DNA from 3 places in the Peribacillus sp. FSL M8-0224 genome. Region 2 is predicted to be linked to each of the others. Evidence: riboswitches for the same ligand, from Rfam matches in the RefSeq annotation. Region 2 holds a riboswitch; each other region holds the start of a gene.
What was found. Region 2 has a riboswitch for lysine ahead of MKX49_RS17315 (aspartate kinase). Riboswitches for the same ligand answer to the same signal wherever they lie in the genome.
Positions count from the first base shown of each region.

Region 1 (10,255 bases), 800 kb from region 2:
AAGGCACCTGACTTCGCACTATTAACAAATGACCGCCGTAAAGCACATTTAACAGACTATAAAAATAAGACATGCATCATCACGACTGTTCCTTCGCTTGATACTGGTGTATGTGATTTACAAACAAGGGTCTTAAATGAAGAAGCAAGCAAAATGGGTGATGATGTAGCGGTGTTGGCTATCAGCGCAGACCTTCCCTTTGCTCAAGCAAGATGGTGTAATGAAAGTAATGTCGAAGCTATAACCATTCTCTCCGACCATTTTGATTTGTCATTTGGTACTGCATATGGAACGTATATGAAAGAACAACGATTGGAATGCAGGGCAGTATTTGTAATCAATCAAGAAGGAACCATTGAGTATGTGGAATATGTACCGGAAGTCACGGATCACGCAGATTATGAATCCGCATTGCAGGTAGCGAAGGAAGTAATAAATAAAGCTGGTGCAGCTAAATAAACATTTTCCCTTACGAAGGAAAGTAAAAGTACATTCTATTATCCGCAAGACCGTCCGATTTACAAAAAGCTGGACGGTCTTTTGGTGATACTGAATTAAATTAGTAGTTTTCCAGTGACTTATCCAGGTCTCTTTCTAATGTAAAATATAATTACTAAAATTAAACATTAATTACTTTTATTTGAAGGAAAATCATGCTATAATGAAAGTCCAATAGCTTTAAATAAGATAGAAGCGCTTCCTTATCAGAGGAAGCGCCCTTTTTATGTTTTCACTTACTAATTAACATAACAATGCTAGAAACACCTGAAATAGAAATAAGTATACATGTAAACTCCTGAAATCCGTCATCTCTGCCCCTTCCACTTCAATTTCTTGATGATAAACAGCCCCTGCAATGATATTTTCTACATCACCTAATGGTAAAATCTATCGAGGGCCCTTTTTAAAACAACTTTTCTGGGTCATATCCATTCCCACTTAAGAATGTTCAGTGGTTTAATACAATAAAAGTTAAAAGTACTTGCCTTCTATTATTTCTTGTTGAAGGTGAGTCCTTTTCATTGTTCCATTTCAATTTATCAATGTAAGCATCTGTAATATCATAATACTCTACAAAAATCCCTTCAGAACAAAATCTGAAGGTTTTTTATGTTCATATAACCTAGATTATTAGAAGTTGAGGATTTTAAACTAATATCCTCGTCAACAGATGAATATAATAATCGTGAATTTTAGCATGTGGAAAATTTTTTTTTTGAAAGGGGATTTTTCATGAGTTCGGAAAAACGAAGAAGATTATGTCAGGAATATGCAAGAATTTTAGGCGGAGACGGAATGATTACTCCAGAAGGAGTATGCTTGGTGCAAAAGTTTCGTAATATTAAATTCACAATACTTGATCGCAGAACGCAATCTCCACTAGTCAATCCGCAATTTTTTACGTTTGAAAATGTTGATAGTAGGGGGAATGCATTAAATTTAGGGGAAACAGTTCTTTTACAAGAAGAAGTTAACCCGTTATTAACTGAACTTAGAAAAAGGGACCTTTTAGTTACTTCTATTCATAATCACTGGTTATTTGAAGAACCTCGGGCAATGTATATGCACTTTGAATCGATTGAACCACCTCTAGATTTTGCTAAAAAAGTTAGAGATGCATTTAGAGTATTAAAAGTGTAGTCAGACTATACGAGGCAAGCCTTACATCAGTGAGATTATCAATCCCACTGATGTTTTTTTTTGTATATCATGTCTTTTATTTTCCCCTGGAGCAGGCCGCATGGCATCTTGTGTAGTTTCTAAATTACCGGATTAGGGATATCAAAAGTACATATTGGACCATTAACACTAGCATGTCTGAACCTTTTTAGCTTAATTTGAAGAATTTCCAAATTTTCAAAGGTATTCAATTTAGTTTGTCCTGAAATAATAAGAAAAAATGCAGGAGAGGCCAAATGAAAAACAATAAATTAATTATCGCTATTTTTATATTTGTCTTAATGGTCGATCACTCGGTCTATGCCATGGAATGGGAAGATGAAGAAGGACCTATAAGTTTTAAAATTGAGATGTTACCTTGGGAGATTGTAAATAACATTATTCCTGATAAAACAAATTTCACCATAATCGATATTGAAACTGGTTTATCATTTAAGGTACAACGAAGGGCAGGTAGCCATCATGCCGATGTACAGCCATTAACCAAAGAAGATACTCAAATCATGAAGAAAATTTATAATAATAAATGGAGTTGGAATAGAAGAGCCATTATTGTATTAATCAATAATCAAATGATTGCTGCATCCATGCACGGAATGCCACATGGTGCTGGTGCTCTTCCAAATGGTTTTTCAGGTCATTTTTGCGTTCATTTCTCTGGAAGTATTACGCATAGGTTGAAAAACGAAGATCTTTCTCATAAATTAATGGTATTGAAGGCGGCTGGTAAGCTTGATGATTATATACAAACGGTAAATCCTTACGAACTTATACGTATTTTTACCATTGCCATTAATCAAGGAAATCAGGAATTATTAGCAATGACCTTATCAAATCCGAGTCACCCTAACCGTGTCAATAAACTTGTTAAAGATATTACATACTTTGGAGTGGTTGACCCTTTAAGACAACCGCCTGAACAGCTAAATGGTCTATTTCTCGTGGATGTACCCGTTCAAGTAGCTATTTATAAGAAGAAAGAAGGCAAAGAAATAAAGGTTATGCATTTTATGATCCGCAAGGAGAGTTTGCCTGATCGTTGGTTTATTGATCAAGATGCAATTTATGAAGACTTGAAGTGAAATTGTGAATGTTCAAGGAAACCAACCCAGGAGGTGCATTAAATGAGATTAACATGGATTGCGGGACTTTTGCTATTCGTTCAACCAGTGAATATTTCTGAAAGCTTATTGGTAACCCACCAAGGACAAACGATTGCCAGTGTCAACCATGCTGATATTACAATGCCCTTCCTGGATGTTCCTATGGTGGACGTGGATAAATACAATCAATTTGTCGAAAAAATAGACCGGCAAGTTTACCAAAAACCTGTAAATGCCACAATGGACAAGCAAGGTAATATTCTACCTGGGCGGGTAGGTTACAAGCTATACCATCGAGCCTTTAAAGAGCAATTTCATTCCTTTTTGTACAGTAGTAGATCATACAAACTAGAAGTACCTTTGCTTGCTATTCATCCAAAGGTTGACAGCGAAATACTTGCGGAAATTCGTGAAAAAAAGATAGGTGAATATAGAACCTATTTTAATGTGAACAATAAAAATCGTTCAAATAATATCTCACTTGCTGCAGAAGCCATTAATAATTATGTCGTGTTTCCAGGAGAGGTCTTTTCTTTTAACCAAGCTGTTGGCAAGAGGTCAGTAGAAAAAGGATATTTGCTCGCTCGGGTTATCGTTAAAGGAGAGTTTTCTGAAGGGATTGGCGGAGGGATTTGCCAGGTTTCATCAACATTGTTTAATGCTATCGACAATGCAGGGTTGCAAACGATTCAACGCTATTCCCATACAAGGAGCGTTCCGTATGTTCCATCCGGCCGCGATGCAACAGTAAGCTGGTATGGGCCTGATTTTAGTTTTAAAAACAAGTACAATCAACCGATCCTGATCCGGGCTACGATCCAAGGAGGAATGGTGAGTATCATGGTTTACTCTTCAGATATGATTAATTATAAAATACGAAAGATTCCTGATGCTTCAAAGCAGATATCCAAAGAACAAATTATTCGTTCGTAAAAGTACACGTATACGAATGGGGGCACCTTTGGCAAATTTGATGTATATATAGAAGAAACGCGTAAAAACAGCCTTTGCTTATTGGAGCAAGGGCTTGTTTGGGACATTTTCTTGAAAAAGAGAAGGGTTTATTCGTAGGTAAATCGAAGTTAATCAAAGGAATAAATGTTCAAGCCACTTTTGATAAAATATTCACTTACACTGACATACTGTTGTCAGCATAGACGTTTACAATAGCTATCGGAACTGCAACTAGGAAATCACCCGGTGACCCTAAATATTGAAGTATAGTTACTTACTCAACATTGAGGAGGAAATCGATTATGAGCGAAACAAAGACATTAAGAGGACTCACCACCGTCAGTTTTTGGGCCGACGATCTAGTGGCGGCAAAGAAGTGGTACGCAGAGCTGCTGGGTACCGACCCATACTTCGAACGGCCGGGATATGCCGAGTTTCGCCTCGGGGACTACCAGCACGAGCTGGGCCTAATCGATAGCCGCTACGCGCCCGGTGGTTCGTCGACCGGAGCGGCCGGGGGTGCCGTCGTGTACTGGCACGTCGACGATGTGACAGCAACTTTCGAGAAGCTGCTGTCTATGGGAGCGAAAGAACACGAGGCACCCACAGTTCGCGGTCAGGGGTTCATTACTGCATCCGTGGTTGATCCCTTTGGGAATATCCTAGGCATTATGTACAATCAGCACTATTTGGATGTTCTGGATTCGAACAGAAAAGCGTGATCCGCGCTGACGGCATTCAAAGCATGTCCAGTTTGCATTACTCGCATCTAGTTCGTATATACAATTTATAGAATCGTTTACTGATCGGAGCTGTCATTAAGGCAGCTTTTTCTTATGGAACTATACATAAGGAGATAATAAATGGATGGTACAATTGCGTTATCTCCATCGAAAAAAGTATCTATTGTGAGGGGATTTTTGATTTGTAAGAGGAATATAGAGCTAAATAAATGTAAGCCGCATTCCTTCGATGAAAAATGCGGCTGTTTCAAAAATTATTTAAGGGTTTAATACCCTCGATTCCGATCTACCATTCCACTTAATGGTTGTTCACTTGAAAATCGCCTTAAATTTTCTATGAAAAAGTTGCTCACTTCGTTAATCGTACTGGGCCCTGACAGGTGGGAAGTGACAAACACATTGGGCATGGACCAGAAGGCATGTTCTTTTGGCAACGGTTCTGTCTCAAATACATCAAGGACTGCTCCCTGAAGATGTCCTTCCCGCATGACAGATAGTAAAGCCCCTTCATCTATCAATGCGCCGCGGCCAACGTTGATAAGGTAAGCGTTGGGTTTCATCGCTAAAAGTAGGTCCTGGTTAATGATATGATAAGTGGAATCCGTTAAAGGAAGCGTCAGGACCAAATAATCCAGGTCTTTTACAAATTCACCCCATTGATCTGGAGTAAAGTGGAGATCCACGAGTGTTGCTTGTTTTCCACTAAAGCTTAACCCATGTACATTCATATCAAATGCTCGGGCTTTACGAACAAGTTCAGCGCCAATCGATCCAAGTCCAGCGATCCCGATTGTTTTCCCTTTTAGGGTTTCAGAAATGAAAGGATCCCACCTTCGCTCCAATTGCGATTGTTTCATCCGAGGACCGTCTTTCACTATGTCCAAGAGAAACAAAAATACATATTCAGAGATGTAAGCACCAAATTGGTCAATAATTCGAGTTATTGTAATGTTTTGAGGTATCGAATTGTCTGCTATCAAATCATTGACCCCTGCTCCCATTGATTGAAACCAGCGAACAGATGCGGCTATTGGTTTACATAGTAATTGTGTAGGAAAATTCCACCCCAAGATAACTTCAGTGCCTGGTAAATATTTTTCTGCTTCCTCCAAAGTTTTCGCTGTCTTCACCGATATGAACCCACTATTGCGGATACGATCAGCATAAGCATCGACCTCTGTCTGAATAGGACTAAATACAAGAATGTTTGGTTTGTGTGTACCCCCCATTGGCTCTCTCCTTATTGATTCTTTAAATATAGTGTAAATTCTTCCACCTGAGTCGTACATGGATAAAAAAACAGTGCATTACTTTCGAGTATGCACTGCTTTTTAAAATTTCTCCAGAATCATTCGTTTTATTTATTTAACAAAATGGCTTCTGCGTTACTAGGCTGCAGAGCTGTTTGCAGTGTTCTTTTTTCTTCATCGTTTAAAGGGACCAATGGTAAGCGGACACCTCCAACATTTAATCCCCGCATATTTAATGCTGATTTTACTGGTGCCGGGCTTGGTGCAGCAAATAATGCTTTCATGATTGGAAGAAGTGTACGATGTGCAGCGGCAGCACCATGGACATCACCATTTTTAAAGCTATTGATCATTTCTTGCATTTCATTGCCAATTATGTGTGAAGAAACCGAAACGATGCCTGCTCCACCGATGGCTAAAACCGGTAATGTTAACCCATCATCGCCGCTGTATAAAGTAAAATCACTAGTTGTTTTGCTTATGATTTGTGCCATGGCATCCAAGTCACCACTTGCTTCTTTTACTGCCACGATATTGGTGATTTTTGAGAGGCTGACAATCGTCTCCACTGACATGTTTACAACACTTCGACCTGGAATGTTATAAAGCATTACCGGTAATGAAGTGGAATGGGCAATAGCGCTAAAGTGCTGAAATAATCCTTCTTGAGACGGCTTGTTATAGTATGGGGTAACGAGCATGATTCCGTCGACTCCTGCTGCCTCCGCTTGCCTTGTCAAGCTGATGGAAGCTCTCGTGTTATTTGAGCCGGTTCCAGCTATGACTGGAACTCTTCCATCAACAACTTCTACAACAAATTTGAATAAATCCACTTTCTCTTCTTGAGTTAATGTAGGGGACTCTCCAGTTGTACCGGCTATTACTAATCCATCAGAACCATTAGCAATTAAATAGTTTACTAAAGTTCTCGTAGCATTAAAATCAACCTCTTCATTATGATTGAACGGGGTAACCATTGCGGTTAAAACTTGGCCAAAATTCATAACTTCACACCCTTTTGTATAATTTTTTAAAAATATTCAGAGGTGGTTAGGGCCATTCAGGAGTAAACGCAAAAAAGCAACAACGAGGATTCGCTGCTGCATTAGAAACAATATTTACCAAGAAAATGTTTCCGCGCATAAGATAGCCCTCCATATAGTTTCCTATATGACAGTCCTGTATTTATTCAATAGCAGAACCAGCTTCAAGAACATGAGATTCTTTCCGCTTCGGCAAATTCCCCTTTCCACAATAGTCATAGGATCTCATTCTCCTCAAAATGTGTACTAATGGTCTTTGCTCCTCTATCCTCACTTCAAAAGATTCCGAAGTAAGAAAATATTTAATTGATTGTAATATAACAGGGAATCCATTCTGTTGCAAGCCTAATTATGAAGTTTTTTAAGAATGCTAGAAATCTATGGAAATGGCTAGAGTATTGGGGTGGATTCATCTTTATTCGTTATAAGTTGAATAAATATTTAATGGACGAGGGTTCTAAACGAGGGAGTAGTAGAAAATACAACTCCCCTTTTATGATTCTTTTTTATTTATTCGATTAAAACTCAAATTACAGTTGGCCACTAATTTTAATCGGTAATTTCAACTAAGTATTCGTGCGTATAAAAACCTTCAATTCGTAAATAATATCCATATCTTACAATCAAAGGAGTGAAGTCTATTGAAAAGATATTCATTCTTTAAAAAGCAAGAAATTCATAAATCTACAGACTTCACTGATGTACTCAAACATCTGCAAAAGTCCAAGGACTTCACAAGCTTTACACTCGATTTTGAAAATGAAATATACTGTGTATCTTTTTTCGATACATTAATTGATAAAGATATAATGCATAGGGACCTCCTTCCTTTTTTACATACAAATTCTTCAACTCTGGAAGAGCTTGTACACAACTTGCCAATAGAGGGGCTTGTTTTTACAAAAAATCCTGCTGAACTACAAAGTCAGCTGTTAATGGGTTATATAGCCATTACATTAAATAATCAATCTGATCAAGCAGTTTTAGTTAAAGCAGCAAATAACACTTCGAGGCAAGTTACACTGCCAGAGGTAGAGTTCAGTGTTGTCGGTCCGAAAGAGGCACTGGTCGAATCACTTGATACGAATATATATTTAATCCGAAAACGGCTTCCAATTGCAGAACTTGCTGTTGAAGAAATTATTGTTGGGAAGTTATCCAAAACAAGAGTAGCTGTGATTCATATAGAAGGAATTGCAAATAGCGAGAATGTAGAAACCGTCATACAGCGCATATCTGATTTAAGGGTTAACCAAATAATTGATAGCTCCTATATTTCCCAAATGATTGAAGATAATAAAAATTCTCCTTTTCCTCAATTTATCGATACGGAACGACCTGATCGATTGGCTGCAGTACTTGGAGAAGGCAAAGTAGTGATCTTGGTGGATGGAGCTCCACATGGCTTACTTGGGCCCTCTACATTCTTTGAGTACTTTGCGGCATTCGAAGATTATTTTCTCAACTGGACAATTGCCTCATTCTTTAGGCTTATTCGTTTTTTTGCTGTATTGTTTTCCATCTTAATGACCCCCATATATGTCGCAATTCTCACCTATCATTATGAGTTGATCCCAAAGGATTTAGTCAGTACGCTTGTGATTTCTCGTAGCGGAATTCCATTTCCACCGATTTTAGAAGCATTAATCTTGGAATTAGCCATCGAACTTCTCAGGGAGGCAGGAGCTAGACTGCCGACTAAAGTAGGTCAAACAATAGGTATCGTAGGTGGTATTGTTATTGGGACGGCATCTGTTGAAGCAGGGCTGACGAGTAATGTATTGTTAATTCTTGTTGCATTGTCGGCTCTTGGTTCTTTTACTACACCTGTTTATCAAATGGGTAATACCATTCGCTTAATTCGATTTCCTCTCCTACTCATGGCTTACTTTTTAGGATTATTGGGTATAGCTATCAGTTTTTGTTTTTTGCTTGTGCATTTACTGAGGGTAACTTCCTTAGGGAGGCCATTTCTTGAACCATTATATCCGCCAAGGATTTATGATATGCGGGATGCCTTGATTCGTTTACCATTTTTTCTTCAGGCTAAACGTCCAATTGAGGTTCAGACGGAAGACACCGTTCGGTTAGAACCCAAGGAAGATACTAAAGACTAAGTGAGAGTGGAGGTTTCTTACATGAACGATAAAAGTGATCAAATCTCGCCTTTTCTAGTCTTCTTTTTAATCGTTAAAATTCAGGTAGGTGTAGGGGTCCTGGGATTTCAAAGGATAATCATTAAATCTGCTGGCCATGATGCTTGGATGGCGGTCATTATAAGTGGTGTAGTCTTTTCATTGGGTATTTGGGGTATGTACAACCTATTAAATCGGCACGATATGGACTTAATAGGCATACAGAAACGACTTTTTGGAAAGTGGCTTGGCGGTTTACTAAATATCATTTGGATACTGTATTGGCTGATGGTGGGGATTTCTGTTTTAAGATCCTATCTTGAAATCGTTCAATCCTGGGTATTCCCCCAAATTAACACATGGTTGGTGACCTCCATATTTGCTTTATTAATTTATTATGTGGTTTTAGGTGGGTTTAGAGTGGTCGCCGGTATTTGTTTTTTAGGGATCAGTATCCCTTCTTATTTAATTCTAACTTTTTATTTCCCGCTGGAATTTACACATTTTCGCAACCTATTGCCCATATGGGATCATTCTCTTAAAGAAATGGCCCTTGCATCTAAGCAAATGTCATATAGCTATTTAGGCGTTTCCACTTTAATGATGTATTATCCATTAGTTAAGCATCGTAAAAGTTCACAAAAGTGGGCGCAACTAGGAAATCTTACTTCTGTTTTCCTTTATTTATGCCTAACGATCCTGACAATAGGGTATTACAGTGAAGGCCAAATCAGTAGATATATTTGGGCAACTTTGTCTTTTTGGGGAATTGTACAAATGCCTTTTGTTGAACGGTTTGAGTACATAGGAATCGCTACATGGGTCTTAGTTTTAGTACCTAGTGTATGTCTCTATATGTGGGTTTCGGCAAGGGGGATTTCACAATACTTTAAAATGAAGCAGAAAACAATTTATGCTCTACTATTAATTTTATTGGTTGTGATGACAAATCTAATTAAAGGCAGGGGAATGATTAATCAATTTGTGGATTACATTTCAAATTTAGGATTGATTTTGGAAATTCCTTATGTCTTATTTCTGGTTTGTTTATCTACTGTCATATCAAATAAAAAGGAAGATAAAAAATGAAAATTTTATTCGCGAAATTGGCCCTGATACTTCTTTTAATTAGTGTTCTCTCAGGCTGCATGGGGGTGGAAAGCAAAGTTCTCGATGAAATAAATTTGGCAACAGCCATCGGATATGATTATGTCGATAAGACTCATTTCGAAGCTATCGCTGTAACACCTCTTTATTATCCTGATAAAACCATTAAAAATATTACCTTTAGTTCGAAATCATCACTTAGTAAAGACGTGCGAGATGAGATGAATCAGCAATCTGAAA
Region 1 is NZ_JBBOOJ010000001.1:4,399,230-4,409,484, reverse strand. Features, by position in the region: gene tpx (thiol peroxidase) at 1-459, shown strand, start outside; gene MKX49_RS21310 (DUF1259 domain-containing protein) at 1,234-1,641, shown strand; gene MKX49_RS21305 (hypothetical protein) at 1,917-2,762, shown strand; gene MKX49_RS21300 (VanW family protein) at 2,805-3,716, shown strand; gene MKX49_RS21295 (VOC family protein) at 4,040-4,459, shown strand; gene MKX49_RS21290 (D-2-hydroxyacid dehydrogenase) at 4,747-5,709, opposite strand; gene dapA (4-hydroxy-tetrahydrodipicolinate synthase) at 5,838-6,734, opposite strand; lysine riboswitch at 6,870-7,048, opposite strand; gene MKX49_RS21280 (spore germination protein) at 7,415-8,890, shown strand; gene MKX49_RS21275 (GerAB/ArcD/ProY family transporter) at 8,912-9,997, shown strand; gene MKX49_RS21270 (Ger(x)C family spore germination protein) at 9,994-10,255, shown strand, end outside.
Region 1: it holds a riboswitch for lysine, as region 2 does, so the genes downstream of both, dapA (4-hydroxy-tetrahydrodipicolinate synthase) here and MKX49_RS17315 (aspartate kinase) in region 2, are expected to answer to the same signal.

Region 2 (10,255 bases):
CCCTAGGGGAAAATAGACCAATTATTTTTCCCTCCGATAATGGAGCTGGGCAATTTGCCTGTACTGATGCATCTTTTTTAGCTTCATTAGGATTTGGGGAGACTTCCTCAATGGAACAATCGACTCCCATCCCCAAGTATAATCGGAATGATGGATAGGGTCATTTCATCCACCTGCGGGGAAAACGAGTGCCTCACGCTCCAATCAACGGCCAAATGTACAAGCAAAAAAAACTGCAGACAAACTCCATTTTCATCGAGTATGTCTACAGTCTGAAACTTCCTAATGGAAGTCTTATAAGTGATCGATTTTAATTGTTTCGATGGTATTGGCATGAATACCGAGCCAGCTCGATGCGATGGAACCAAACATATCTCTTGAACCGGTTGTATAAAAGCGATGAACTGGACGGAGCTTGCTTTTATTGATTAATTTATAGTAATCCAAAATGACACTTGCCTCCCGGGCCGTCTCTTCGCCAGAGGAAATGACTTGTACTTCATCCCCCATATAAGAAGAGATTACAGGCCCCAGCAGTGGATAATGGGTACAGCCAAGGATCAGTGTATCGATCTTCGTTTTCTTCAACGGATTCAAGGTTTGTGCCACGACCCGATTGACGATCCCCCCTTGAAACTCCCCGCTTTCTACGATCGGGACAAATTTCGGGCATGCTAAACTATCTACTTTCACATCGGAATTGATGGAAGCAAGTGCATCGTCATAAGCTTTGCTTTTTACCGTGCCTTCCGTACCGATAACTCCAATATGCAAGGAATCAGAAACTTTCAATGCCGCCCTTGCCCCTGGGTGTATGACACCCAACACAGGAATCGGGAGTATAGCCCTGATTTCATCCAATACAGCTGCAGTTGCTGTATTGCAAGCGATGATCAGCATTTTTATATCCTTCTTCATCAAAAATCTCGTCATTTGCCATGTGAAGGTTTGGACATCTTTTTTTGTCCTCGGCCCATATGGGCATCTTGCTGTATCACCTAAGTAAATTATATTTTCATTTGGAAGCTGACGCATGACTTCTTTAGCTACTGTCAAGCCGCCTACTCCTGAATCAATGATGCCTATCGGTTGTTTCAAAAAACTCGCCTCATTTTTCTTTCATTTCTTGATGTAGTTTTACTAGAATCCCTTTGAGGGACATGATGTCAGATTCGTTAAAATTGACTAACACGCCACTCAAGTACTGCCTCCGTTTATTAATCACTTCTTCGATTATCCGTTCGCCTTCTTCAAGAAGGTGAATTCGAACCACACGCCGATCCTTTTCATCCCTGACACGCTGGACAAGCTGATGTTTCTCCATGCGGTCAATCAGGTCCGTCGTTGTACTGAAAGCGAGAAACATCTTCGTGGACAATTCGCCAATCGTCATGTCCCCTGATTCAAAAAGCCATTGCAAAGCCACGAATTGAGGAATGGTAATTTTATAATCATGGAGAATTTCTCTTCCCCTTTGCTTAAGCCATGACGATACATAGCGCAATTCCTTCTCGATATCGGCTACATATGCCGCCTGCTTCTCTTCATCCATAAACACAGCTCCCCACTTCATGAAACTTATCATACTACCATTTTGGATGAAAGTGAAATGATTTTCAAGATTGATTGACTGGAATCATAATGAAACCCCGCCATAAAAATAAGCAGCATCCAAAGAAGTCAAAACAACCAAATTGTTTTGCCCTTCCTTATATGCTGCCAATGAACGGGAGAGAAATTATTTATAAGGCTTACGTATTAAGAGTTAACACATTAAAGCTTAAGTTCTCCCATACGAAGGAGTTCTATGACTGCCTGCGAACGTCCTTTAACTCCAAGCTTCTGCATCGCATTCGAAATATGGTTTCGAACTGTTTTTTCGCTAATAAACAATTCACCTGCGATTTCTTTTGTTGTTTTGTCTTGTACTAGTAACTCAAATACTTCTTTTTCTCTTTTGGTGAGTAATGGCTTATGAGTGAATTCGTTCTCCTTCAAGTAATGTTACCCTCCTTGCCTTCACCAGCATAAAACCCGGAGTGGGTGTCTATTTAGTCAAGATATAGTATGTCGGCTGGGGCAATGGAGTGACTCTTTTACTTGTCTAAATGGAAATATTTTTAGGAATGTTCCAGCACAGTATACAGCATAGAACGCTTCATGTCTTCCGTCCAAGGTACCGGCTTCCCAGTGGCCTTGGACACTTGTACAATCGTCCCCCTGCCCGTTAAACAAATGGAACCATCTTGTTTAGTCCCCATATAGTGTAGGTCCACTGAAGAATTCCCGATATGGTCAGCTTTCACATGGATTGTCAATTGATCATTGAAAAACATCTGCTTAAGGTAATCACACTGTAAATTGGCAACAACCGGCATCTCACCGCATTCAGCCGAGGTCCAATCCTTCATGAACCCCATACTGTTGAAATACTCAATCCGAGCTTCCTCAAAATAAGTAAAAGGAATCGTGTTATTCAAGTGCCCAAACATATCAGTTTCCGAAAAGCGGATCTTAATCTCATGTTTAAAAGAAAAATCATTGATCCACTCCGTAATATTATCGATATATGATATTTTGCCCAACTTGTGCACACCCTTTCTGAATTGAATGACTATTCACTCATTTTATAAGAAAACAACGATAATGAAAAGGATTTTCTATTGAAAGCAGGGTGAATTATCAAGCTCACTTCACAAATCCTTCACAGTTGGCCTGGTGCCGGATTTACACTTCAACCCCAGTTATCAATCGTTTATGATTCTCTCGATTCCCAACCAAGTCTGTGTATGTAAAACAATGAAAAAAAGAACCCATATCATAAGATACAGGTTCTTTCATGTTCATGATTAAACTTCATCACTGCCGAAGAAGTTACGGAATTGTTGGATCGTAGTATCACGGTTCAACGCAGCAATCGAAGTCGTTAATGGAATGCCTTTAGGGCAAGACTGCACGCAGTTTTGTGAGTTACCGCAGTTTGCAAGTCCTCCATCACCCATGATCGTATTTAAACGTTCAGCTTTGTTCATTGCACCAGTTGGATGTGCGTTGAATAAACGAACTTGTGATAATGGTTGTGGCCCCATGAAGTCTGAATTGCTGTTTACGTTCGGACAAGCTTCCAAACATACACCGCAAGTCATACATTTAGATAACTCGTAAGCCCATTGACGTTTCTTTTCTGGCATACGCGGTCCTGGTCCAAGGTTGTACGTTCCATCGATTGGAATCCATGCTTTTACCTTTTTCAATGAGTCGAACATACGGCTGCGATCGACTTGCAGGTCACGAACAACAGGGAATGTACGCATTGGTGCTAGACGAACCGGCTGCTCCAATTGATCGATAAGAGCTGTACATGATTGTCTTGGTTTACCATTGATAACCATTGAACAAGCACCACATACCTCTTCAAGACAGTTCATGTCCCATGCGATTGCTGTAGTGTGCTTGCCTTGTACCGTTACTGGATTACGACGAATTTCCATTAGGGCGGAAATTACGTTCATATTCGGACGGTACGCTAATTCGAATTCCTCATCATAAGGAGCTGAATCCGGTGTATCTTGACGAGTGATTATAAAACGGACTGTTTTAGTCTCAGATTTAGTTTCAACCATTTTTTTGCTCCCCCTCTTTAGTGTTTCGTAGTGTAGTCACGTTTACGCGGTGCGATCAGTGATACATCTATGTCTTCATAATGGAATTCAGGTGCTTGATCCAAGCCTTTGAATGTTGCCATAGTAGTTTTCATGAATTCCTCATCATTACGTTCTGGGAAATCAGGTTTGTAATGCGCTCCGCGGCTTTCGTCACGGTTTAATGCACCAATTGTGATTACACGAGCCAATTGCATCATGTTTTGCAGCTGTCTAGTGAATGCAGCTCCTTGGTTACTCCATTTAGCCGTGTCATTGATGTTAATTTTCTTGTAACGTTCCATCAGCTCAAGAATCTTGTTATCCGTTTCTTTCAGCTTGTCATTGTAACGAACTACAGTAACATGCTGTGTCATCCACTCACCAAGTTCTTTGTGAAGGACGTACGCATTTTCGTTACCATCAAGAGACATGACTTCATTCCATTTCTCTTGTTCTTGTTTTTCGTACCCTTCATACAATGAAGAAGGAATGGATTCTGAAGTTTTAGCAAGGCCTTCAATATATTTAACGGCGTTCGGTCCAGCGACTGAACCACCATAGATTGCGGAAAGAAGTGAGTTGGCACCAAGACGGTTACCGCCATGTTGTGAATAATCGCACTCACCTGCAGCGAATAAACCTTTGATGTTAGTCATTTGGTCATAATCAACCCAAAGTCCGCCCATAGAATAGTGAACGGCAGGGAAAATTTTCATTGGAACTTTACGAGGATCTTCACCCATGAATTTCTCGTAGATTTCAATGATTCCGCCAAGTTTAATATCAAGTAATTTAGGATCTTTATGTGATAGATCCAGGTAAACCATGTTTTCACCATTAATGCCAAGCTTCATGTTCATACATACGTCGAAGATTTCACGAGTCGCGATATCACGAGGTACTAGATTACCATAAGCAGGGTATTTTTCTTCAAGGAAATACCAAGGTTTCCCGTCTTTATATGTCCAGATACGTCCACCTTCACCACGAGCGGATTCACTCATTAGACGAAGTTTGTCATCGCCAGGGATTGCTGTCGGGTGAATTTGAATGAACTCACCATTAGCATAATTAACACCTTGCTGATAAACGATGGAAGCTGCTGAGCCTGTATTGATCATTGAGTTCGTTGATTTACCGAAAATGATTCCAGGGCCGCCGCTCGCCATGATGACTGCGTCTCCAGGGAATGATTTGATTTCCATTGAAGTCAGGTTTTGTGCTACGATACCGCGTGCTGTTTGCTCATCATCGATAACAGCTCCAAGGAATTCCCAGCCTTCATATTTCGTTACAAGGCCTTCAACTTCATAACGGCGAACCTGCTCGTCCAATGCGTAAAGTAATTGCTGACCAGTTGTTGCACCAGCGAATGCTGTACGGCTATGTTGAGTACCACCGAAACGACGGAAATCAAGAAGACCTTCCGGAGTACGGTTGAACATAACACCCATACGGTCAAACATATGAATGATCGATGGTGCTGCTTCGCACATCGCTTTAACCGGCGGTTGGTTAGCCAAGAAATCTCCGCCATAAACTGTATCGTCGAAGTGGATATATGGAGAATCCCCTTCACCTTTTGTATTTACTGCCCCGTTGATTCCGCCTTGGGCACAAACTGAGTGAGAGCGTTTAACAGGCACTAAAGAAAATAAATCAACCTGTTGTCCCAGCTCTGCTGCTTTGATCGTAGCCATTAATCCAGCTAGACCTCCACCAACGATAACTATTTTACCTTTACCCAATTCTGTCACTCCCTTATTTCCATTAGCCAAGCTATGTTTTTCCTAATTCTTATAAATGAACTCTATCTTCTTATACGAATGCGAAAATTGCGCTGATTCCGATATAAGAAAGAAGAACGAAAACGATCAATGTAAAGTAAGTCATGATTCTTTGCGATCTTGGTGAAACTGTAAGACCCCAGCTCACAGCAAATGACCATAATCCATTAGCAAAGTGGAAGATTGCCGAGATAATACCAACAATATAGAACACAATCATGAATGGACTAGAGAAAATCTCTGCCATCATGTCAAAGTTAACTTCAGCACCCATAGCTGCTTGAATTCTAGTTGCCCATATATGCCAAACAAGGAAAATCAACGTTATGATTCCAGTTAGGCGTTGCAGCATGAACATCCAGTTACGGAAGAAACTAAATCTGCCTAAATTGTTTTTTGCTGTAAAGGCAATATAAATTCCGTACACAGCATGGAAAATGAGCGGTAGATAGATGACGACCCATTCTACCAAAATCTTCACGGGCGTATACTCAATTAAATGAACTGCCCCATTAAAAGTTTCTTCTCCTTTTGTTGCCATAAAGTTTACCGATAAATGAAAAATTAGGAATAGACCAATTGGAATTACTCCTAGAAGTGAATGAAGCCTGCGATTCCCAAACTCACGATTTTTTGCCACTAAGTGCCCCCCCTTAATTTGTGAAAAATCATGCAAAGATAAACTGGTGGCTACCTTTTATCTCCGCGTGAAAATACAGTATAGAGTCAAAAAACTCCTCTATACTTCCTTTACAATTATGTGACATGTCCATTTTACTCCTGACTTCTATGTGCGTCAAGAAAACGGATACAAGAAATCTCTTTTTCAGAATAGATTTTATTGGATTATATTGGCTATTTTTTGTTTGTCAAGATGATATTTTGAAGAAATTTCTAATTTAACTATTAATATCCCGGTATAATTTCTCATTTTTTTCCAATTGTGATTTAAATAAATAAAAAACAGTATAATTTGCAAAAGAAATACGTTTATAATAGATTTACAGAAAGAGGCGATAAATTATGAAAAAAAATATTGCTGCTGCGATAGAAGAAGAGATTCAAACTGAAGAAATTCAAACAACTGAAGAATTCCAAGTTCCAGCTTTCGGATACGAATTAATCAGAGAAGTTCTATTGAACGATATTCTCGGAAAAGACTCTAATCAAATCCTCTATTGGGCAGGTAAACAATTAGCAAGAAAATTCCCATTGAATGGCGATCAGGAAGTGATTGAATTCTTCCAAAACGCTGGATGGGGCAATCTGGAAATCTTGAAATATACGAAACACGAGATGGAATTATCCCTGACAGGTGAAATAATCAGCCGCCGTTTGGATTTACACCCGGATTGTCACTTCCAACTTGAAGCCGGTTTCCTTGCCGAGCAGTTTACACTGCAAAAAAAATTCCTCAGCGAATCAACGGAAGAAATCAAACGCCGCGCAAAAAAAGTGATATTCACCATCCAATGGGATCCCAGAGATCCAATCTAATGAGCCCTGAAAACAGACTTACCCTTTTTACCGGAAGTCTGTTTTTTATTGGACTCCTGACACTTAAGCTAGCACATTTGCATGCTGACCAAGTTTAAATGCTTCATGAAGGGATTCAACCGCCTTCACCATTTCCTTTTCATTGACGACGGTCGAAACTTTAATTTCCGATGTGCTGACCATTTTCACCTGGATGCCTGTATTGGCCATCACTTCAAACATTTCGGCAGCCACTCCCGGATTGGATACCATACCAGAACCGACGATGGACACTTTGGCCAACCCGCTCTCCGTTTCGACTCGGTCGAACCCCAATTGTTCTTTATTATTTTCCAGCACGATCAAGGCCGCTTCCGTATCTTCACTTTTTGTGGAAAAAGATAGATTCGTCGTATCCTCGGCAGTCATGCTTTGAATGATGATGTCCACATTGATCCGGTTTTTCGCAAGCGTCGTGAAGATTGTGGATAATGCACCAAGTGATTGGGGCAAACCATATATTGTGACCCTCGTAATACTGTCTTCAAAAGCAATGCCGCGTACAATTAAGTTTTCTTCCATAGTTGCTTCCTCCTCTATGATCGTACCTGATTCTTTCTCCATGCTTGAACGGACTTCAAGCGGAATTTGATAATTTTTTGCATATTCGACAGCCCTTGGGTGAAGGACACCCGCCCCCAGGTTGGCAAGTTCCAGCATTTCATCGTAAGAAATGGATTGGAGTTTTCGCGCGCCTTTTATGTAGCGTGGGTCCGTTGTGAAAACACCCGTTACATCCGTATAAATATCGCATCTATCCGCATTCAGCGCTGCAGCGATGGCAACCGCCGTCGTATCGGATCCTCCTCGCCCTAAGGTAGTGATTTCCCCATTTGCATCGTTACCCTGGAAACCGGCTACCACCACTATTTTCTTCTCCTGAAGCTGAGCTTGGATCCTCGTGGCATCGATGTTTAAAATCCGGGCATTCCCATGAACGGATTCCGTTTGCATGCCAGCCTGCCAGCCAGTATACGAAATGGCTTCATGTCCTTCTTCAATCAATGCCATCGTTAACAGGGAAATCGTTACTTGTTCCCCAGTCGTCAATAGCATATCCATTTCCCTCTTGCTCGGGGATCCGGAAATATCACGCGCCATGGAAACCAATTGGTCCGTTGTTTTCCCCATAGCTGAAACAACGACGACAACCTCATTTCCATTCTCCGCTTCCTCGATTACCCGATTGGCAACATTTTTGATTTTTTCTACGCTACCGACGGATGTTCCGCCGAATTTTTGAACGATTAATGCCATCCTCATGCACCCTCTCTACTTTTTAGGCAATAAAAAAAGCAATGAGAAATATCTCATTGCTGTGGTCACATATCTAATACTGTAAACACAGTGAGATAGCTCTCCAGGGTATAAACCCTGACAATCCGCCATTTCTTAAATGTCGGACCAGGAGGACAAGGTATGAGTCTTGTCTTCCTTCGGCGGCGTCCCCTTTCAAAACCTTTCATGGAAGCTCATACTTCTCCAGGTTTTTACTCTTGAATTCCGCACCTCTATCAGCACTTTTAAGTTGTCTAGTTAAAAATTCCTTTTAATCATAGCATAGAGATTTATCGGTAGCAAGATTATTCTTGTAATTTTCTAACGATTCCCTCGGCTACCCCTTTTGGCATGCCAGCTTCCATGATTTCCTCGGCCGTCGCCTCTTTGATTTTCTTCAATGATCCAAAATGCCTTAATAATTGCTTCCTTCGCTTTTCCCCGACTCCTGGAATATCATCAAGCTGGGAGTGAACCGCATTTTTCCCGCGTAGCTGGCGATGAAACGTAATCGCGAACCGATGCACTTCATCCTGAATTCTTTGCAATAGGTAAAATTCCTGGCTCCTTGAATCAAGAGGTACAAGTTCAAGCGGATTTCCGATCATCAATTGCGAGGTTCTATGCTTTTCATCCTTAATGAGGCCTGAAAGTGGAATATCCAAGCCTAATTCATTTTCCAGAATATCCCTTACCGCTTCGACATGTCCCTTTCCGCCATCAATGATGATCAAGTCCGGAAGCGGCAGCCCTTCTTTCAATACTCGTGAATATCTTCTTCTGACCACTTCACGCATCGATTCATAATCATCAGGTCCCTGGACCGTCTTGATCTTATATTTGCGGTACTCTCTTTTTTCCGGCTTCCCATCAATGAACACGACTAAAGCGGAAACGGGGTCACTTCCCTGGATATTGGAGTTATCAAAAGCTTCAATTCGATGCGGGGTGTAGATACCCAGTTGTTTCCCGAGGTTTTCCACCGCATTGATCGTTCTTTCTTCATCCCTTTCAATCAAAGAGAATTTTTCCTGAAGGGCGATGGAGGCATTTTTATTCGCCAATTTAAGCATGTCTTTTTTCGCTCCCCGTTTCGGGTGAATCGTTTTGACACCAAGCAGCCCTTCGGCCATTTCGGCATCCACAGATTCTGGCAGCAAGATTTCCTTTGGTTTAAAGTGGTTCGTAATCTCGTAAAACTGACCGAGGAATGTAAGAAGTTCCTGTTCCGGTTCATCGTAGACCGGAAAAAGCGAAACATCCCTTTCTATCAATTTACCCTGCCGGACAAAAAATACCTGAACGCACATCCAGCCTTTATCATAGGCAAAGCCAAATACATCCCTGTCGATGAAATCGGTCGTCATCATTTTCTGCTTTTCCATCGTAATATCGATGTGGGCAATCTTGTCACGGAACTCCTTGGCCCTCTCGAAATCGAGCTCTTCCGATGCCTCCAGCATTTTTTCAGTCAGTTCTTTTTTTATTTCAGTATGCCCGCCGTTCAAGAACCGGTTGATATCATCGACCATTTTTTTATATTCCTGTTCCTCTACATCATATACACATGGGGCAAGGCACTGGCCAAGGTGATAGTAGAGACAAACGCGATCCGGTAACGTATTGCATTTTCTTAGGGGATAGATGCGGTCGAGCAATTTTTTCGTTTCGTTAGCTGCAAATGCATTCGGATAAGGACCAAAATATTTCCCTTTGTCTTTTTTGACCTTTCGCGTAATGATTAGACGCGGGTGGCGTTCCGCAGTCAGCTTGATGAAAGGATACGTCTTATCATCCTTTAGCATGACATTATATTTTGGGTCATGTTTTTTGATTAAGTTCAACTCTAAAATAAGAGCCTCGATATTGGAAGAGGTGACGATGTATTCGAAATCCTCAATCTCGTTCACGAGTCGAAATGTTTTCCCATCATGAGATCCCGTAAAATAAGAACGGACACGATTTTTCAACACTTTCGCTTTGCCTACATATATGATCGTTCCCTGACGA
Region 2 is NZ_JBBOOJ010000001.1:3,596,107-3,606,361, forward strand. Features, by position in the region: gene racE (glutamate racemase) at 295-1,098, opposite strand; gene MKX49_RS17280 (MarR family winged helix-turn-helix transcriptional regulator) at 1,109-1,552, opposite strand; gene MKX49_RS17285 (helix-turn-helix domain-containing protein) at 1,774-1,998, opposite strand; gene MKX49_RS17290 (acyl-CoA thioesterase) at 2,121-2,585, opposite strand; gene sdhB (succinate dehydrogenase iron-sulfur subunit) at 2,850-3,623, opposite strand; gene sdhA (succinate dehydrogenase flavoprotein subunit) at 3,641-5,392, opposite strand; gene MKX49_RS17305 (succinate dehydrogenase cytochrome b558 subunit) at 5,463-6,071, opposite strand; gene MKX49_RS17310 (YslB family protein) at 6,455-6,928, shown strand; gene MKX49_RS17315 (aspartate kinase) at 6,992-8,224, opposite strand; lysine riboswitch at 8,313-8,489, opposite strand; gene uvrC (excinuclease ABC subunit UvrC) at 8,551-10,255, opposite strand, start outside.

Region 3 (10,255 bases), 1.3 Mb from region 2:
AATGATGATGGCTATATCATCTCCTACTTCAATTCACTGGTCAGTGTACAACAGCTCCACGAACAAGTATTGGCGGTCATGTCGAATCAACCAAAGAAGGTCCTTAAGCAACTAAAAGGCGATATTCCGATGGAAGATATGAAATTGACGGCTGATTTAAAAGACATTCAAAGATTGGTTTTGGAAGGATCGATCATGATTCAATACAAGCAAGATGATGAAATGTGTTTGCTCATACCGTGTGTTCACAGTGTGAAAAGGCAAATTTCAACACCTGAGTCGGAGTATACGGTCGTTGGATCCAAGGAGGCGTTTGTTGAATCGCTTGATTCGAATTTGAATCTGATCCGTAACCGATTGCCCACTCCTGAATTGCAGTCCAAGGAATTTAGGGTCGGGAGCATCTCGCAAACAAGGATAGCGGTACTCTACATAGATGGGGTGGTAAATCAACAGATCATCAAGACGGTCATACAGAGAATAGAAGATATAGAATATGATACGATCGTCGATATTTCGTTCGTAAGCCAGATGATCACGGATAATCGGAATTCGATGTTCCCGCAATTGATTGATACGGAGCGGCCTGATCATCTGGCCAGTGTATTATCGGAAGGGAAAATAGGGATCATGCTGGATGGATCTCCTCATGCATTGGTTGGTCCCAATACCATCATTTCATTCTTCTCGTCATTTGAAGATTATTTTCAAATTTGGAATCTCGGTACTTCATTCCGTTTGATTCGGCTTTTCGCCGTGCTGTTTTCCGTTTTGTCATCACCTCTGTATGTGGCCGTTTTAACCTATCATTATCAAGTGATCCCAACGGATTTGCTGCCAATCTTAATATCATCCAGGGGAGTGATCCCTTTTCCGCCGATCTTGGAAGCGATCGTGCTGGAAGGGACGATCGAATTGCTGAGGGAAGCAGCGGTCAGGCTGCCTGCCAAGGTTGGCTCCACCATCGGCATTGTTGGCGGTATAGTCATCGGTTCAGCCGCTGTGGAAGCGGGATTTGTCAGTAACGTCTTGTTGATGCTTGTCGCTTTGGCTGCCTTGGCTTCATTTACGGTGCCGATTTACCAAATCAGCAATACGATTCGCCTTATCCGCTTTCCCTTTCTAATTGCTGCCCAGTTATACGGGCTGTTTGGAATAGCTTTATGCAGTGCATTCATTTTAAGTCATTTATTGAAATTGACTTCGCTTGGCAGTCCTTATTTAGACCCGCTTTACCCGTTAAGAATTCATGACTTTAAAGATAGTCTGATTCGCCTCCCTTTTTCAAAGCAGAAAAAACGCCCGCAGTTTCTGCGGACGGAAAATCCACTAAGGATAAGGAAAGAGGCGGAAAAACGAAACACCCGTAATGATATCGATGAATAAGGAAGTAGAAAGCGGTGAGAAGGAATGGAAGTCAAACCAAATGAAACAAAACAAATATCTCCATTTTTTGTTTTTTTCCTCATGCCCGGCATGCAGATTGGAGTAGGGATATTGGGGTTTGAACGGATCATAGCGAAAGAGGCTGGCCAAGACGCATGGATATCGGTCCTAATATCAGGGTTGATCATAAATGTTCTGCTTTGGATGTGTTTCAAGCTTTTGGGCAGGGGCCCTCAAACTCTTGATTTGGTTGCCATCCACAAGGATTTGTTTGGTAAATGGGTGGGGAATGCTTTCAATATTTTATTCATCTTCTACTTTATCATGATTTCCATCATTCTTATCAGGACTTATTTAGAAGTCATTCAGGTTTGGATGTTCCCTGGTGTCAATGTCCTGATGCTGATAACCATCATTCTTATTCTCGTGTATAACTTTGTGGAGGGAGGTTTCAGGGTCATTACCGGTTTTTGCATAATCGGCCTTATAATCGGATCGCCATTATTCCTCTTGAATTATTTCCCTTTGAAGTACGCCCACTTTGAAAATTTGGGTCCTTTTCTTGACCATTCCTTTTTGGAAATCATGAAGGCCTGTAAGAAAATGACTCTGAATTACCTTGGTTTTGAATTAATCCTCATTTATTATCCTCTCATTAAAAATCGTGAGAAATCTCAAAAGTGGGCCCACTTAGGGGCGTTGTTCACTATGGTGATATATGTGGTATCCATACTTGTTTCATTAGCCTACTATCATCAAGATCAGCTGAAAGATGTAATTTGGGCAACTTTGACGTTATGGAAAATTGTAGACCTTCCATTCATTGAAAGGTTCGAATACATAGGGATTTCCGTTTGGCTGTTCATGGTGCTGCCGAATGTTTGCCTAGGGGTTTGGGCCGCAAGCAGGACAGCGAAAAGAGTATTCGGATTTAGACAAAAAAAGATGTTGGTTCTCATTCTGATCATCATTTTGGTTTCCTGCATTTTTTTGGATAACCGCTATAGGATCGATAAGTTTAACACGATCAGTTCGCAAATTGGTTTTTATATCGTTTATTTGTATCTTCCTCTCTTATTCATATGGCAGTCGATCGTCTATAAATTCAGGGGGCATAAATCATGAAAATCAAACTTCTCTTGATAACATTAGCAAGCTTTTTGATGACGGCGTGCGGCGTGGAAAAGCAAATATTAGAAGATATATTAATTGCTGAAGTCGTAGGTTATGATGATGCCGGAGACAAGAAAATCAAAGGAACGGTCGTTGTCAGCGTTCCTCAGCCTGGAGAGGAAGCAGATCTGGGTAAAGAAGTATATGAAGCGGACTCCCATGATATAAAGGCGGCCCGCCAGCAGGAAAATGCAAAAACACCATACCCGATTGTCGGCGGGAGACTGACAGTCACTCTATATGGTGAAGAATTGGCAAGTAAGGGATTGAATGATTATGTCGATACATATAGGCGTGACCCAATGGTGGGAAGGGATTTGTATTTAGCGGTCGTTCATGGCAAAGCGGAGGATGTAGTTAAAATGGAGCCGAAGTTGATTAAAACTCCAGGGGTTCAAGTGAAGGAGCTGATCGAACAGAATATAAGGACTAATTTGCCTGATGTAGATCTTCACAGGTATTTATATGCGTGTCATGGTAAAGGGATCGATCCGGTCTTGCCCTTATTGGAAACAACAGAAGACCAAATACGGGTAAGGGGGATCGCCTTGTTTAAAACGGATCGTTATATTGGTAAATATATACCTTATGAAGACGGCTTTTTATATAAGGTCCTTAGTGAAAATTTTAAGCTGGGGAGTTATGAAATTAAATGGAAGGAAAATGACTTTACCGATATCAATAACGTGGAGTCACGTGTCCATTATCATATTTCGAATGCCAATCAAGACCCAAAGGTCAGGATTGAAGTGAAAATGAAAGCGAGTCTGCTAGAGGTCCAAGGCTACGACTTGGGCAAAGCGGTCGACCTGAATAAAATAGAGGCCAGGGCCGAGCAGGTCATTGGCAAAAAATTAAATGAGATGGTAACCATGTTTCAGGAGAACCATATAGATCCGCTTGCACTCGGTGATCATGCTAAAAGTAAAACAAGAAATTTTGATCAAAAACATTGGGAGGAGGCATATCCCGATATTCCAATCGAGGTCGATCTGGATATTGAAATGATTCAAACGGGAATAGCTGAATAAAAGTAGAATATTCTGGAGTTTTCCCCTTTATAATAGGGTATTGGTGTAAGGATTGTGTCAATGCGGCTAAAAAAGGGGGAAAAGCATGGACAAAGCATGGTGGAAAGAGGCAGTTGTGTATCAAGTGTATCCAAGGAGTTTTATGGATAGTGATGGCGATGGTATTGGTGATATAAATGGGATTTTGATGAAGCTAGATTATTTACAAGAGCTGGGTGTGAACGTGATATGGCTATCCCCAGTTTATCAATCTCCCAATGATGACAATGGGTACGATATCAGTGATTATAAAGCAATCATGACTGAATTCGGGACCATGGCCGATTTCGATAGGTTGTTGAAGGCCGTTCATGAACGTGGAATGAAGATCATGATGGACCTGGTGGTCAATCATTCTTCAGATGAACATCCATGGTTCGAGGAATCCCGTTCCTCAAAAGACAATCCGAAACGTGATTACTATATTTGGAAACCTGGCAGGGATGGGAAAGAGCCAAATAATTGGGAGTCGATTTTTAAAGGTTCAGCATGGGCATATGATGAAAGAACCGATGAATATTATTTACATTTATTCAGCAGGAAACAACCGGATTTAAACTGGGAGAACCCTAAGCTCCGTGAGGAAGTTTACAGCATCATGACTTGGTGGCTGGATAAGGGTGTCGATGGCTTCCGGATGGATGTCATCAACTTCCTTTCAAAAGATCAAAGCTATTCAGATGGAGCCGTTCATCATGAGAAGCAGTATGGTGATGGAAGCCCCTTTTTCCTGAATGGACCGCGCATACATGAGTTTCTGCAGGAAATCAATCAACGGGCACTTTCTGGACATGACGTGATTACGGTTGGGGAAATGCCAGGCGTCACACCGGAGGAAGCGCAATTGTTCACAGGTAAAGATCGTGGTGAGCTACATATGGTCTTTCAATTCGAACATATGGATTTGGGGAGGGGACCAGAAGGGAAATGGAGTAACGAAAAATGGAATCTAACCGATTTAAAGCGAATTCTCTCTAAGTGGCAGACTGGTTTGGAGGGGGATGGCTGGAACAGTTTATACTGGAACAACCATGATCAGCCCCGGGTTGTCTCAAGGTTTGGTAATGATGGAAAGTATCGTATTGAAAGCGCAAAGATGCTTGCCGCTTGTCTTCATATGCTGCAAGGTACACCTTATATATATCAAGGGGAAGAGCTGGGAATGACCAATGTTGCATTTGAAAGCATCGATGAATACCGGGATATCGAAACATTGAATTCATATGACGAACTCGTCCATTCTCATGGCTGGTCAAAAGAGCGGATGATGTCAGCCATCCACGCCCGCAGCCGGGATAATGCGAGGACACCGATTCAGTGGAATGACTCCCGGAACGCAGGATTCACGAAAGGGACCCCTTGGATTAAGGTTAATCCCAATTTTCCCGAGATTAATGCAGAAAAGGCTTACAATGATCCGAATTCCATTTTTTATTTTTATAAAAAGCTTATCCAACTGCGCAAGGAACATGATATCGTCGTTTATGGCCGTTTTGAACTGCTGTTGCCGGATGATGAACGAATATTTGCCTACACGAGATCGTTTGAGGAAGAAAAGCTGTTGGTACTGTGCAACTTTAAAGAAGAGCAGGCCTCTTATACTTTGCCTGAAGAGCTTCATGCATATTCTGCCACAAAGCTGATCGGCAATTATGATCAGGAGGAAGAAGGAATCTCCAGCAAACCCCTGCAACCATATGAATGCAGTGTTTATCATTTGAAATGAAAAAAGGACCTGTTCTTCTCCGGTTAGGGAAGAACAGGTCCTTTGCGTATTATTTTGATTTAAGGTCACATTCCTCAAGCGGAATGATTTTCGTTTTATGCTTAATTTTATAGCCGAACCATAGGACGAAAAATAGAATCAAGCCAATGTAGGAAACGAACATTGAATTCCAGTCGATCCCATCGCTGCTGAAAGCCTGATAGCCTTGTCCGATGATAATGATAATACAAAGGACAAGTGCGAATATAGGTCCGAATGGGAAGCCTTTTGCCCGGAATGGTAAAGCATTCATATCAAGGCCTTGAGCGGCGTAAGCTTTGCGGAACCGATAATGGGCAATCGCAATCCCTACCCAGGTGACGAATCCTGCCATGCCTGAAGCGTTCAATAACCAGATATAAACGACGCCATCCCCGAAAAATGAAGCTAAGAATGCAACGCAGCCAACTAAAGAAGTCACGATAAGTGCATTCACGGGCACTCCTCTTTTATCTAACTTGCCTAGGAATTTCGGTGCTTTCCCATCACATGCCAAGTCCCATAGCATACGGGTTGAAGCGTACATGCCAGAGTTACCGGCAGAGAGTACGGATGATAAAATGATCGCGTTCATGATGGATGCAGCAAATGCAAGGCCGGCCCGTTCAAATACAAGCGTGAATGGACTTACGGCAACATCTTGACTCAATAAACGTGAATCCGTAAACGGAATGATCATTCCAATAACGAAAATTGCTAGGATATAGAACAAGAGGATGCGCCAGAAAACGGATCTGATCGCTTTTGGGATATTTTTTTCTGGATCTTCACTTTCACCAGCGGTCACTCCAAGCAATTCCGTTCCTTGGAATGAAAAGCCGGCAGCCATGAATACGCCTAGAATCGTGAAGAACCCTCCGTTAAAGGGACCTTCGCCCATTGTGAAATTGGAAAAACCGATTGGGTCATTCCCACCCATGATTCCGAGAATGATCAGAACACCCGTAATCAAGAAAATGACGACTGTCACGACCTTGATCATGGCAAACCAGAATTCTGTTTCCCCGAAACCTTTAACTGACATGTAATTGATAAGAAACATAGTGATTAACGCAATGGCACTCCAGATAAATGAAGGGCTATCCGGGAACCAGAACTTCATAATTAAGACAACGGCTGCCAATTCAGCGGCAATGGTGATTGCCCAGTTATACCAGTAGTTCCAACCAATCGCAAAACCGAAGGACGGATCGACGAATTTGGATGCATAGACACGGAACGAACCGGCCACTGGCATGAACGCCGCCATTTCTGCAAGACTTGTCATTAAGTAATAAACCATGATGCCGATGACCGCATATGCCACCAAGGCACCGCCGGGACCGGCTGAATGAATGGCACCGCCACTTGCTAAAAATAAACCTGTTCCAATCGTTCCACCTAATGAAATCATCATTAAATGACGCGCTTTCAGGCTCCTTTTCAATTCAGTAGGGCTTGAAGGTGATTGTGAATTTGACAATTGATGTTACACTCCTTTTTATTGGAAGGGAACGAAAAATAAAAAAACAGCAGTCGAAAAAGATCGACGGCTGTTTATAATAAACCCGTTTATCCTTCCGAAGATAGCTCCCCACGCTTTTTAAAAAAACGTGACAGTGGTGTTCCTATTCGGTTACACCGCCAGCAAGAATATACATGGAATATACCCTAACTTCGGCAACTTATCCTTTCAAACGGAGTCTTTAATTTTCCAGAATCTCGTCCGTTTTACTTTTATAAGCTGCAGCCTCTAACTCATCGGTAAATGAGGAAGTATTCAATTTTTCTAAAATCGTTGGCGTCAGTTTGTAGGTGACGTCGGACGATTTTACTCATGAAATTCATGCAATCGCTAATAGATTGCTAGTAATTGAGTAAACTTTACTATATCAAAATTATAAAATAACTTCTGGGATATCGCAATGATTATTTTATGTGGTTATTTTTTCCTAGTTAATGAATGAAGGCAGGAAGGAAGAATCAAGTGACGATATACTAAAATATAGCACATCCTGATAACTAAACGGTTTTCCGTTTTATTAGGGCATAGTCCAGTTTTACATGTTTGACCTCTTCAGGATTCTCAAAGAGATCCACTGCCATTTTCCCGATCCATTCCAGCGGTAAGGAAATGGTCGTGATGTCTAGCATTTCGCCAAGGCTATCATTATTGAAGCCGAGAATGGCACAATCTTCCGGTATCCTTATACCCGATTTCCTAGCGGTAAGAATGAAGCCCGCCGCCGTGTCATCATTCGTGATGATGATGGCTTCAGGTTTATCCATCATCGAATTCCATTCCTGAAACAATTGTTCACCGTCTTTGATGTGATAACTGCCTTCAAACAGCCATGCTTCATTGTTTATCAGTTGATGTTTACTCATGATATCGTTAAAGGCCTTTGTACGATGGGAACTGTTCCTGCTCTTTTTACGGCCGAGGCTGTATCCGATTTTCTTATATCCTTTAGCAATCACGTACTCAAGGGCACAGGAGAAAGCTGCATAATGATCAATGCTGATGGATGAGAATTCAGCCTGGGCGGTATCTTCACATAAAATAATCGGTCCGTATTTTTGGTAATTCAAGAGGATTTTCATTTCCGAAATCCTTGAACAAACGATAATGCCATCGAGCTGTTTCATTTGCAGCATATTAAAAGCCTGGATCTCTTTCTCCCTGTCATAATTTGTTTGAAAGATGACGATATGACAGCCAATTGCATTTGCCTGTTTTGTGATTCCGTTAACGATTGCCCCGTAATATGGGTGATTGTTGAAGGGGATGATGACGCCGATAAGGTTGGTTTTCCCTTTTGAAAGATGAATGGCGTTGATGTTTCTCGTATAATTCAAACGATTGATCGCTTCTAAGACGCTCTTTCTTTTATCGGGGCTTACATATGGATGATCATTCAATACACGAGACACTGTTGAGACAGATACACCAGCACATTGAGCTATTTCTTTAATATTTGTCATGGTATCACCGTTTTTCTTTTTTTATATTGTACAGTATGAAACCCATTTCAGGGCAAGGGAACAGTGTGGGACTGCTGAAGATTTCTTCAAATAAGGTCTTGTTATGGTATTGGTTTCATCCTTTAATATTGGTCTAAGTCTTAGAGGAGGAGGAAATCATGATGTTCCAAACTTTAATCACCCTGTTTGTGCTTTGCGGAATCGAATTGGGATTTGCGTACTTGGCCATTTCCTTGAAACAGGAGAAATGAGTGGCAATGCCCGTCAAGAAGTCCGCGGCTTTATACGTGGAAACCGCGTTTACTCGTGAATTTCACGTCGTCCAGAAATAGCTCCCCTAGTTATGTTCACCAGTAAAACTCCACAATATAAATATAATTTCATCATACGGAATGACTGACTGTCAGGAAGCTGCCTAGTGGAGCTTCCTGACAGTTTTTGCTGTGTGTAAAAGTCATTGCTGATGGAATCGATAAGCAACAAATCTGGAACATGTCCTTTATGGGGAAATATCCTATACTCCGTGGAACACGATGACAATCGCGGGAATCGAGGCTGGACCAAAAGCTGTTTGGATAGTCGGCAGTTGTTTTATCCTGAACCTCTTACTGATTTTCCTTTTCTTCAAACAGTTTAAACTCGTTTCATTTGATCCATCACTTGCTGCCGCGATGGGAATTCCTGTACTGTTCTTTCATTACTTATTGATGAGCCTCATTTCACTGACAACTGTTGCTTCTTTTGATAGTGTAGGTTCCATTTTAGTAGTTGGGATGCTCATCATACCTGCGGCAACGGCCTATCTGCTGTCAGACCGTTTAAGCCGCATGATATTGGTCAGTATCGGGGTCGGGGTGCTAAGTTCCGTCATCGGCTACTATTCAGCCACCATTTTGGATGCCTCGATATCAGGTTGCATGGTGGGTTCGGCCGCCATATTATTCGGATTGGCCTTTCTCTTCTCCCCGGGCAATGGATTGGTCAGCCTATTGCTGAAACGGAGAAAATCAAAGGAATCACATGCATAGCTCTCCATGCCTGCAGGCTTCATGGAAATAACTCCATGAGGCCTGTAAACTATTCTTCGATATAGTTGTGATTTTATTTGTTTAAAGTATAATGAATAAGTGTATTTATAGATGTATCGCAGGAGCCTTTTTAAGGGAGAGTTTAGTATGGAAGAACAAAATAAATTTTCATCTCGAATAGATTTTTCTTTGGTCACAATATTGCTGTTATTATGCGTTGGAAGTTGCCTGGCAATCTATAGTGCCCAAACGACTGGACAGTACGCTGAAAACTTCTTAATAAAACAAATTTTTTGGTATATAGTGGGGATTGGAATCGTATTAGGGTTCATCACACTGGATTCGGACCAGTTGAAAAAAATCTCTTGGTACGCTTATGGCTTCGGATTATTTTTACTTTTTTTGCTGATCATTATGCCGGAAAGCATCGTTCCTGTCCGGAATGGTGCGAAAAGTTGGTTCATCATTCCGGGAATCGGTTCGATTCAGCCATCGGAATTCATGAAGGTTTTCCTGATCCTGGCTTTAGCGAATGTCATATCGAACCATCATCTCAAAAACACGCTGAAAACGATTCAAACGGATATCTGGCTGCTTATTAAAATCGGTCTTGTGACCGGTGCCCCTTTATTGTTAATCATGCAACAGCCGGATTTGGGCACCTCGCTTGTCATCATGTCAATCATGCTCGGAATGATTTTCATATCAGGGGTAACATGGAAGATCCTGCTGCCGATCGTTTCGGGAGGAATTGTCGTCGCGTCCACGGTCCTGTACTTTGTACTTTGGAAGCCTGAAATCCTGGAAAAATACCTAGGGGTAAAATCTTATCAATTCGGCCGTATCTATTCTTGGCTGGATCCATATAA
Region 3 is NZ_JBBOOJ010000001.1:4,883,364-4,893,618, reverse strand. Features, by position in the region: gene MKX49_RS23845 (spore germination protein) at 1-1,386, shown strand, start outside; gene MKX49_RS23840 (GerAB/ArcD/ProY family transporter) at 1,411-2,511, shown strand; gene MKX49_RS23835 (Ger(x)C family spore germination protein) at 2,508-3,590, shown strand; gene MKX49_RS23830 (glycoside hydrolase family 13 protein) at 3,676-5,355, shown strand; gene MKX49_RS23825 (amino acid permease) at 5,405-6,856, opposite strand; lysine riboswitch at 6,953-7,137, opposite strand; gene MKX49_RS23820 (LacI family DNA-binding transcriptional regulator) at 7,396-8,358, opposite strand; partial or broken gene MKX49_RS23815 (metal ABC transporter permease) at 8,841-9,386, shown strand; gene MKX49_RS23810 (FtsW/RodA/SpoVE family cell cycle protein) at 9,534-10,255, shown strand, end outside.
Region 3: it holds a riboswitch for lysine, as region 2 does, so the genes downstream of both, MKX49_RS23825 (amino acid permease) here and MKX49_RS17315 (aspartate kinase) in region 2, are expected to answer to the same signal.